DNA from 3 places in the Vibrio ishigakensis genome. Region 3 is predicted to be linked to each of the others. Evidence: predicted binding sites of a transcription regulator. Region 3 holds the regulator's gene; each other region holds the start of a gene.

What was found. The regulator PurR, encoded in region 3, represses purine synthesis genes. The targets are predictions, from matches to a motif close to TNANGNAAACGTTTNCNTNA.
Region 1: a site for PurR is predicted at 1,612-1,631, ahead of glpX (class II fructose-bisphosphatase). Genes of this name have one in related genera too.
Region 2: a site for PurR is predicted at 1,330-1,349, ahead of Pcarn_RS20495 (NCS2 family permease). Genes of this name have one in related genera too.

The regions. Positions count from the first base shown of each region.
Region 1 covers NZ_AP024881.1:2,749,129-2,752,406, forward strand. The annotation lists gene Pcarn_RS12660 (murein hydrolase activator EnvC family protein) at 1-1,047, shown strand, start outside; gene zapB (cell division protein ZapB) at 1,105-1,347, opposite strand; gene glpX (class II fructose-bisphosphatase) at 1,687-2,694, shown strand; gene Pcarn_RS12675 (DUF805 domain-containing protein) at 2,732-3,154, opposite strand; gene Pcarn_RS12680 (5-carboxymethyl-2-hydroxymuconate Delta-isomerase) at 3,166-3,278, opposite strand, start outside.
Region 2 covers NZ_AP024882.1:1,463,851-1,467,128, reverse strand. The annotation lists gene Pcarn_RS20510 (DUF4174 domain-containing protein) at 1-75, opposite strand, end outside; gene Pcarn_RS20505 (AzlD domain-containing protein) at 135-455, opposite strand; gene Pcarn_RS20500 (AzlC family ABC transporter permease) at 452-1,150, opposite strand; purine riboswitch at 1,352-1,451, shown strand; gene Pcarn_RS20495 (NCS2 family permease) at 1,496-2,869, shown strand; gene yciH (stress response translation initiation inhibitor YciH) at 2,936-3,247, opposite strand.
Region 3 covers NZ_AP024881.1:1,865,100-1,868,377, reverse strand. The annotation lists gene Pcarn_RS08420 (alpha/beta fold hydrolase) at 1-138, shown strand, start outside; gene Pcarn_RS08415 (DUF7577 domain-containing protein) at 119-430, opposite strand; gene Pcarn_RS08410 (TVP38/TMEM64 family protein) at 431-1,111, opposite strand; gene purR (HTH-type transcriptional repressor PurR) at 1,263-2,276, opposite strand; gene torD (molecular chaperone TorD) at 2,401-3,048, opposite strand; gene elyC (envelope biogenesis factor ElyC) at 3,117-3,278, opposite strand, start outside.

The DNA of each region.
Region 1 (3,278 bases), 880 kb from region 3:
GCCAGCACAGAAGAGCTAAAGGGTGTAAAAGGTGAGATCTCTCGTCAGCAGAGAAACCTAGCTCAGCAACAGAAAGAACTGGATGGCCTGCAGAAGCGACTCAAATCCGACGAGCTTGCTATCTCTAACGCCACCAAGAAGCTGAACCAAACCAAATCAACCCTAAGCACCTCTCAGAAGAATCTTGCCCAGTACAAGGTCGAGCACGACGCTCTGGTAAAACAAACCGAGCAACAAAAGCACAATCTTAAAGAGTTGGTTAAGGCCTACTATCTGATGCACACCAACGCCAAGCTGGACAACTTTTTGAGCCAGGACAGCGCAGGTCACAAAGATAGAATCAGTCAGTATTATCAGCATCTCGCGATCAAGCGCACTGAAGCCATTGAAGAGCTTGAAGAGACCAACAAGCAACTTGAAGCCAAGAACCAACAGCTTCTGGCAGAGCAGCAGCAAATCCAAACACTGCTTCAAGAGCAATCGACCCAATTAGCCAATCTGAAGAAGTCGCAGTCTAGCCGTAAGGGCACAGTGACTAAGATTAGTCGTAGCATCAAGGGCGACCAAGCCTATCTGAATGAGCTAAAACGAAACGAAGCACGGCTAAAGGCGGAGATTGCCAAAGCAGCTAAACGTAATTCAGTGCCTATGGATGGTCTGGCAAAACAGCGTGGCAAACTGCCGTGGCCAGTAAAAGGTCGTGTTCTACACACCTACGGCTCCACCCAAGGTGGACAAGCTGACTGGAAGGGTATGGTAATCAATGCCAATTACGAGCAGCCAGTTAAAGCCGTGTATCCAGGTAAGGTGGTATTTGCCGATTACTTGCGTGGCTATGGTCTAGTAATGCTCATCGACCACGGCAAGGGCGACATGACCCTATATGGCTACAACCAAGTCCTAACCAAGAAAGAAGGCGATAAAGTCACAGCGGGTGAGACCATTGCCCTTGCCGGTGACACCGGCGGCCAAAGCCGAGCCTCGGTCTATTTCGAATTGAGACGTAACAGCCGCACCGAGAACCCTCAACGCTGGCTAACCCGATAAAAAAACGCCGACTCAATGAGTCGGCGTTTTCTTTTCAATTCTTTGCGAAGATGCGGATTATTCCACTTCTTCCATTTTACCTAGCATGCTACGGATGCGCTCTTGCCATTGGTCGTGCTCAGTTTGAACCTGACGTGCACGCTCTTCAAATTGAGCTTTCTCACCACGTAGTTGCTCTGCTTCGCTTTCTAGTTGTTGCTTTTGCTCTTTAAGCTCATCAACTTCCATTTGTAGCAGAGTAATCGTGTCGACTGCTGTCTGTACTTTTGCTTCTAGTTTTTCCAATACTTCTAAAGACATCATGACCTACCTAATTCCATCATCGTTGTATAACCAAGCTATATGCCCCCTCGGGCTATGCTGTATCTAGCTTGGTCATAGATCTAACTTCCGTTTCATTCTACTCACAGTCATGTATATAAACACACCTAAACTTTCATTTTTAGTTCAAGTGAATAAAAAAACAGCGATCTTAATCATATTTTGACATCAATGTGCTGTAAGCAACCAAGTTCGATGCAGATAACAACGCAAGTTTGATGGTTCAAGTCAAATTAGGCTCAATTAAGCAAACGTTTTCCTACGGCTATGTTAGAATCCCGCCGACCAAACTTTAACCTCTAAAATACTGGAGTCGATATGAAACGCGATTTGGCGATGGCATTTTCTCGTGTAACTGAAGGTGCTGCACTGGCCGGTTACAAATGGCTTGGACGCGGAGACAAAAATGCAGCCGATGGAGCGGCAGTAGAAGTAATGCGTAGCCTACTCAACAAAACCGATATCAGCGGTGAGATTGTGATTGGTGAGGGCGAGATCGATGATGCGCCAATGCTGTATATCGGCGAAAACGTAGGCCTAGGTGGTGACGCGGTTGATATCGCGGTAGACCCAATCGAAGGCACACGTATGACCGCTATGGGTCAATCAAATGCACTGGCTGTTCTAGCAGCGGGTGAGAAAGGTAGCTTCCTAAAAGCACCTGATATGTACATGGAAAAACTGGTTGTAGGCCCAGGCGCTAAGGGTCATATCGATCTAGACAAGCCTCTGGCAGAGAATCTACAAAACATCGCAAAAGCACTAGGCAAGAGCCTGGATACGCTAACCGTAACTACTCTAGCTAAACCTCGTCACGACCAAGTGATTGCAGAGATGCAGGCCATGGGTGTACGTGTATTCGCTGTGCCAGACGGTGACGTAGCAGCGTCTATCCTAACCTGTATGCCAGATAGCGAAGTAGACGTGATGTACTGCATTGGTGGCGCACCTGAAGGTGTGGTATCAGCCGCGGTTATCCGCGCACTAGACGGTGACATGCACGGTCGTCTTCTACCTCGTCACGAAGTGAAGGGCGATACCCCAGAGAACCGTGAACACGGCGAGCTAGAACTAGCACGCTGTCAGGAGATGGGCGTTGAAGCGAACATCGTTCTAACCATGTCTGACATGGCTCGTAGTGACAACGTTGTATTCTCAGCAACCGGCATCACTAAAGGTGACCTACTTGAAGGCATCAGCCGTCAAGGTGATATCGCAACCACAGAGACCCTGCTTATCCGTGGTCGCTGTCGCACCATTCGTCGCATCAAGTCTATTCACTACTTGGAGCGCAAGGATGACGAGATTCGTCACCACATCCTATAAAACAAAAAAACGTTGCCTTCGGGCAACGTTTTTTACTTTAAGCGTAAGGCTCACCGTATCGGTTCTTGCCTTCGGTTCCCTTTAAGAAACCACACTCTATAAGAATCCAAGCCCCACAAGCCAGAGCCACGATTGAGATCACTGGCGCGGCTGAGGTTTCCGCCACCATGGCCTGACTGCCTGCTGGCATCATTGCCCTGCCTACCACTAATGGAATATTCAGTAGTAGCATCCAAGCGCTTTTTTCTCTGTCATGCCAACGCTTTGCTGTTATCGCAAGATCTGGAATAAGCAGTATCACCAGCACGATCGGGATAGCAAACATAGCCAGCCCAGGCGAGATCTGAGCTAACAAGCCGCCGATTAGTGCCAATCCAAAGTAGTAACACAGGTTCCAGATCCAAAACTGTTTGCGACCTACTCGGCCTTCAAAAGAAAACAGCAGTTGTGGAAGATTCATCTTCACCTCGTTTAGTCGTGGCTCACCTTCTGAAAGCATTCACGATCCATATCTCGAACATTGATAGTCAAACTGTGCACCCACTCAGCATTTTGCGTAAGCAACTGCATCAGGTCTCGAGACA
Region 2 (3,278 bases), on a different replicon from region 3:
AATATCCTCAAGACCAGACGCCCCAGTAGCCATACAGCTTACTAACAACGGCATAATTAAAAGTATCTTTTTCATCACCCTAGCCTCACACCCGTACCTTCACAAACTACGGCGTACTGTGACTATGTGATCACCTAGTGGGCGAATACTAGGTTATTTAGGATCAAAAACACTATCATGCTAAGCACTGTCGTAAGCAATACATTCTTGGTCTTATAAATAACAAGAGTCGCCAAGATTGCACACAGCAGATACGGGTTCTTCGGAGCTATCCATAACTCTCCGTGCGGCGCAAACACGATAGGAGCCAAAATAGCGGTTAATACAGCTGGACCTGAGTAGCTAAGCACTCTTTGCACGGAAGGAGCCAATCTAAGAGGCAGTTTAGGTTCAAGAAACACGTATCGGCTAAAGAACACTAGGCCTGCAAGGATGAAGATAATCGCTAGATTCATGCTTTTTCTCCTTTGAGGGTTTCCACTGCAAAGCCTGTTAGCATTCCTCCTAGGCTCGCTATCATTAGCGCGCCTTCTACCTGGGCGAGATTCAACACTATGGAAAGAACCAAGGAAACCAATACCGCAGCCAGCGTCGGTGAGTTTTTAACGGATGGCACAACCAAGGCAATAAAGGTTGCCGCTACGGCAAACTCCAAACCAAGGTCTCCCATGGCAGGAATATAACTGCCCGCCACGATCCCAACCAAGGTGGCGAGATTCCAACACAAATAGAAACTCAAGCCAGCGCCAAGGGCATACCAAGTATTAAAACGCTTAGGGTCTTGATTGCCACACACAGCGAAGAGCTCATCGGTCAGCAGAAATCCGAGGGTTAAGCGCCACTTTAAAGAAAGTGGGCTGATTTTCTCACGCATCGAAACACTGTATAAAAAGTGCCGTGAGGTTATAAATAAGGTGGTCAGCAGCATAGTCGCTAACCCAGCACCAGCTTTCATCATTCCAGTTACCACTAGCTGAGCTGAACCTGCAAATAAAATAGCAGACAAGGCTTGGCTCTCTATCGGGGATAACCCTGAGTCAATAGCATAAGAACCAGCTAAAAGTCCCCAAGGTATTACCGCTACACTAAGCGGTATCATTGCTACTACACCCTGTAAAAATAGTTTTTTGCGACCTTGCGTCGTTTCCATTAATTAAACCCTGTTTTAATCACTTTTTGCCTAATACAGCACGCTGTTTGTTATCTACAGTCCATTAGTATCACATAAGCCACAGCAAGCGATTTTGTTATTCTTAGTTTGAAAATTTGCACCTTAGTTGTTTCTAAATCAAGGAGATCTTGAACTGTTCAAAAATTAGCTTGAAATACTCTCGCAAACGTTTACTATACGCGCCAATTTACATATCGAAGCTGTATATGTGAGGTGATTTGGACCTCTCGTTTCTACCTCGGAGCCTAACTCTGAGACTACAGTTTTATCCAGTCTACACGTTATGGCTTCGGTGTATTTTTATCTAAGTAAAAAGGTCACATCGTGAGTCAAGAAACGGTCCTTCAAGCACCAAGCAGCGAGCAGTCGCTGATTGAACGTCAATTCAAAGTTGCACAAAGAAAATCCACTATCGGCACAGAGCTGTACGCTGGATTTATCACCTTCTTGGCAATGAGCTACATCCTAGCGGTTAACCCAGCAATCCTGGGCGATATCCCAGGAATGGATCGCGGTGCAATCTTTACTGCGACTGCAATCGCAGCAGCAGTTGCAACTCTTATCATGGGTATATTTGGTAACTACCCGGTAATGCTTGCACCTGGCATGAGCATGAACGGCTTCTTCAAAGGCATGCTGTTTAGTGGTTCTGTAGCGCTACTGTGGAACGAAGCCCTATTTGGCATTTTCCTTTCTGGCATCATCTACCTAGCCTTCTCTATGACCAAGGTTCGCAAGACCATGATTGAGTCGATCCCAGAGGATTTGAAACTCGCGATCACAGTTTCACTTGGTCTGTTCATTGCTTTTCTAGGGTTAAAGAACGCTGGTATCATCGTTTCTAACCCTATCATCCTTGTAAGCATGGGTAACATCAAAGACCCTCAGGTGCTGATTGCCTATATCAGTATCTTTATTGCTCTTGGATGTATGATTCGTGACATCAAACTAGCGACCTTTATCTCTTTCGTATCTTCCATAGTACTAACGATTGTGGCTGATATGATGCTAGGCACTGCTAACGCACCTATCCCAGACTCACTAGTATCTGCACCACCAAGCCTAGCGCCAAGCTTTGGCGCTATCTTTGACTTCTCAGCCTTCACTGCAGATAAACTGTTTGACCTACTGTTTATCGTCATCATCTTCTTTATCGTCGACTTCTTCGACGGCCTCAGCACTATCGTAGGTGTAGGCCGCGATGCAGGTATTATCGATAAAGACGGTAAAGTGCCTAACGCTAAGTCTGCACTTGTAGCGGATGCAGGCGGTACAGTGATCGGTACTATGCTTGGTACTACCTCTATCACTGCATTCTCTGAGTCGGGTATCGCCTCTTCTCAAGGCGCGAAGACTGGTCTGGCTGCAGTAGTAGTATCAGGTCTGTTCTTGCTATCTCTATTCCTATATCCACTGTTCTCTATTTTCTCTACCGCTATCGTAGCGCCGGCTATGGTTGTTGTTGGTATCTACATGGTAGGACGCTTGGGTAACATTCAGTGGGAACAGAAAGAGTCTCGCATTGCAGCCTTCTTTACCATTATGTTCACCATCCTTAGCTTCTCTCCAGCAAACGGTATGGCTATGGGCTTTATCAGCTACAGCTTTTCTATGATTGTTGCTGGTCGTGGTAAAGAGGTTCACCCAATCATCTACGGCCTGTCTGCTATCTTCATCGCTTATCTAGTGCTGATGTAATAGTAAACTAGCAAAAACAAAAAGCCCCTGACAAATATCAGGGGCTTTCTTCATTCTAGGCTCCGATTAACCACCGGCTAACTTAACCTTTAAGCCTTTCTTCTCAAGGTGTGCTTTAATTTTCTCACGATTGTCACCTTGAATCTCGATAACACCATCTTTTACCGCGCCACCGCACCCACATACTTTCTTAAGCTCAGCCGCCATCAGCTTGAGGCCGACATCATCGAGATCTAAACCTGTTACTAAGCAAACGCCTTTACCTTTACGACCCTTTGTTTGGCGCTGTATACGAACAATGCCATCACCCTTTGGACGTTCTACTTTCTCTTCTTCAGGCTTAATACGGCCCACTTCTGTTGAATATACGAGACTCATACTCATACCTTATTGCTTGTCTATTAGAGCA
Region 3 (3,278 bases):
AAGCCGGTTAAAGAGATGGTTTCAGTGCACGAGCACAGTAAGCTGATCGAGATTGAGGATTGCGGCCACGTGTGTAACGTGGAAAAGCCTCAGCAGTTCAACCGCGAGTCCATCGCCTTTATTCAGTCGGTGAGCTAGCCCCGCAGTTCCAGCAAAGGGCAAACTGCCCTTCGTTAACCTCACCACATTCACTACAGGTCCAATCGGCCTGCTCGTCCGCTTCCATATATGCCTTGATAATGGCTTCCGCTTTCTCTTTGTAGGCAGGGTCTAGCAGCCACACATGGGGCTGGGTGGAATCATCCATCGGTAGTTCGCCCTGAAGGCCAAACAAGCCAACACTTCGAACCTCAACAGGTATCTTCTCCGCAAGTAAAAGCTCACTGATAAAGTGAGCTTCGGGTGGATTTTTTGCAATATATATCTTCATCTAAGCGACCGATTGATTGGGTCTTATCTTGTTCATTATCCATTTAGCGATAAGTGGGAACAGGCCCAAGAGTGCAAAGGATGCCAGTACGGTCGGGGATACTATGCCTGCTAGGCTGTCTATCTCAGCAAGTTGAGTACCAGCGTTTAGATAAACCATAGTCCCTGCCAACATACCTAGCTGACTAAATAGGTAGAATTTTGCCACTGAGATTGGGGTCAGACCCATCAAAAGGTTGATCAGGAAGAATGGAAATACTGGAATAAGGCGAAGCGAGAATAGATAAAATGCGCCGTCTTTTTCCACGCCCTTGTTGATGGTATCTAACTTATTACCAAACTTAGCTTGTACCCAGTCGCGAAGCAGGTAGCGAGAGCTTAGGAAAGCCAGAGTCGCACCTATAGTGCTGGCAAACGACACCAATACTAAGCTGGTCCAAAAACCGAATAGAGCGGCACCTAATAACGTCACCACGGCAGCTCCTGGGATAGAAAACGCTGTGATAAAGATGTAACCAATAAAGTAGAGAGCAGCAGACAGAACGAAGTTTTGTTCTATATGAGCGTTTAACGCAGCTTGTTGCGCTTTAGCGTTTTCGAGGGTGAGGTATTGCCCAAAGTTGACCGCAAGTAGAATGATAGCTGCAACCAAAATTACGCCAATTATCAATTTCTTATTCATCGTCCTGACCTAAGTAAGTTCACTTAGCTATAGGGACAGAGTAGGACATAGAAAAATTTCATACAAAATAAAAAACGGCACGTTTATTTACGTACCGTTTGGAATTGATTGGATAATTCGAGCTTGGATGAGGTATCATCCGCTTTCGAAGTTAAGCGTTTAGGTTCTTAACGCTATCGCGTGAGATAAGTTCTGGCTGCATCTCAAATACGCGGCGATCGTGCTCTTTGTCGTTGATACGCTCAAGCAGGATTTCAAATGCTGTCTTACCCACACGACGCTTAGGCTGGTGGATAGTGGTCAGTGGCGGCGCAAAATAAGCGGCTAGGTCGATGTTGTCATAACCGATAACTGAGATATCTTCAGGAACCTTAAGGTCGTGCTGTTGCAGGCGACTGATAAGGCCAAGTGCCATGATGTCGTTAAAGCAGAACACAGAAGTAGGGCGAGTCTCGATTGGCATAGCGGCAAGTCTGTCAGCGGCTTCTACTGCGGTATCACACTCGAAGTTACCCTCAAGGATATATTCAGGATTGAACTCGATGTTCGCTTCAGCAAGGGCACGCTTGTAGCCAGCAACACGCTCGATACAAGCCAGTTTCTCTGCTTGACCAGTTAGACATGCAATCTTGTCGTGACCATTCTCAATCAGGTGTTTCGCAGCAATATAGCCACCTTCTTCAGAGTTATCGATGATCTTATCGGCCATTGATGACTCTGGGCCCCAATCCATAACAACTTTCGGGATGTTAGGGTGTGAGTCCAGCATTTCACGCAGCTCTTCTGTTAGGTCAGAACACATAACCAGAAGTCCATCTACACGCTTTTCAGCCAGCATGCGGATATAGTCGCGCTGCTTCTCGTAGATACCACCAGTGTTACACAGGATCAATGTATAGCCCTGACGGTAGCAATAGCTCTCAACACCATCTACAACCTCAGCAAAGAAAGGGTTAGTAGACTGAGTTACCAGCATGCCGATAGTACGAGTGGAGTTACACTTCAGGCTACGGGCTACCGCACTTGGCGCGTAGTTTAGCTCTTTAACAGCTTTCATTACTCGCTCTTGGGTAGACTCTGCTACGAAGCGCGTCTTGTTAATTACGTGCGAAACTGTGGTCGTCGAAACGCCAGCCAGCTTTGCTACATCTTTGATGGTAGCCATGCTTTACCTTGTAAACCTGAAGAAGTGTAGGGACCTACTTAAGAGTAGTGCAATCGATTGCGGAGGGCAGTCTAGCTAGAAATGCGTCAAGTGACAACGCATTTCTATACAAAATGAGAATTCATCAATCGTTCGCAAGATAGTGACTATCCAGCTCACAAAACGCCACCAAAAGCTCGGCTACAGAGGCGTAAAAACCGAATTCGTCGAACTTGGTGCAGTTTTCTGAAAACTGAGGCACCCAGGTCAGCAAATGTTGTTCGATGAAGGCTTGTTGCTCGGCTAGGGCTACCTCCATATGGGCTTCTTGCTCAAGCTCGTTTGAGCGGATGATGAGATTTCCGAGAAAGTCGAGCTGGATAGCAAGGTGATCCGCCGGCTCGTTGAAGTTCTTATCAACCTGAATGCCTTTTTCCTGCATCAAGGCCGCCATCTCTTGCGCTGGTTTGCCGTTAAGCAGTTTGCTGTCATCGAGATAGATAGAGGCATAAGGAAGTGCCGCATGTTTATCGGAGGTTAGAAACAGCTCACAGAAGTCGGCAGATAACTCTAACTGCGCATCCTCTCTGTCTTGAAGCTTGTTTAGAGACTCGATGACGCCATCAGTGGCTTTCTTTAGCTCTTCGTTTTCAGATAGGCCTTGTAGGAAGCCGCGAACTTGTTGGCTTTGATACGCCTTGAGCTCTTCGTCAGTCAGCTCTTTTGAGAATAGGCTTGAGAACCACCAGTAGATTTCGGCGCGTTGCTCATTGAATTTCTTGATTTCTTGCATTGTAAGATCCAACAAAGGGCGCATCGGCGCCCTTGTAACAAAATTTAACTATATGAATTATGAATCAGTTATTTACTACTGACAAGGTTGCGTATCTTCTGCCACCAAGTACCGAGGGTCTCATGCCAGTAGCGTTCTGTTTGCTCTAGATACTGAGCTTGTGGGGTGTATTTTACCCAAGCCTGTTCAATGTTGGAGTGAGCAAGGTAGTTAGTCGGTGCAGGCACCGG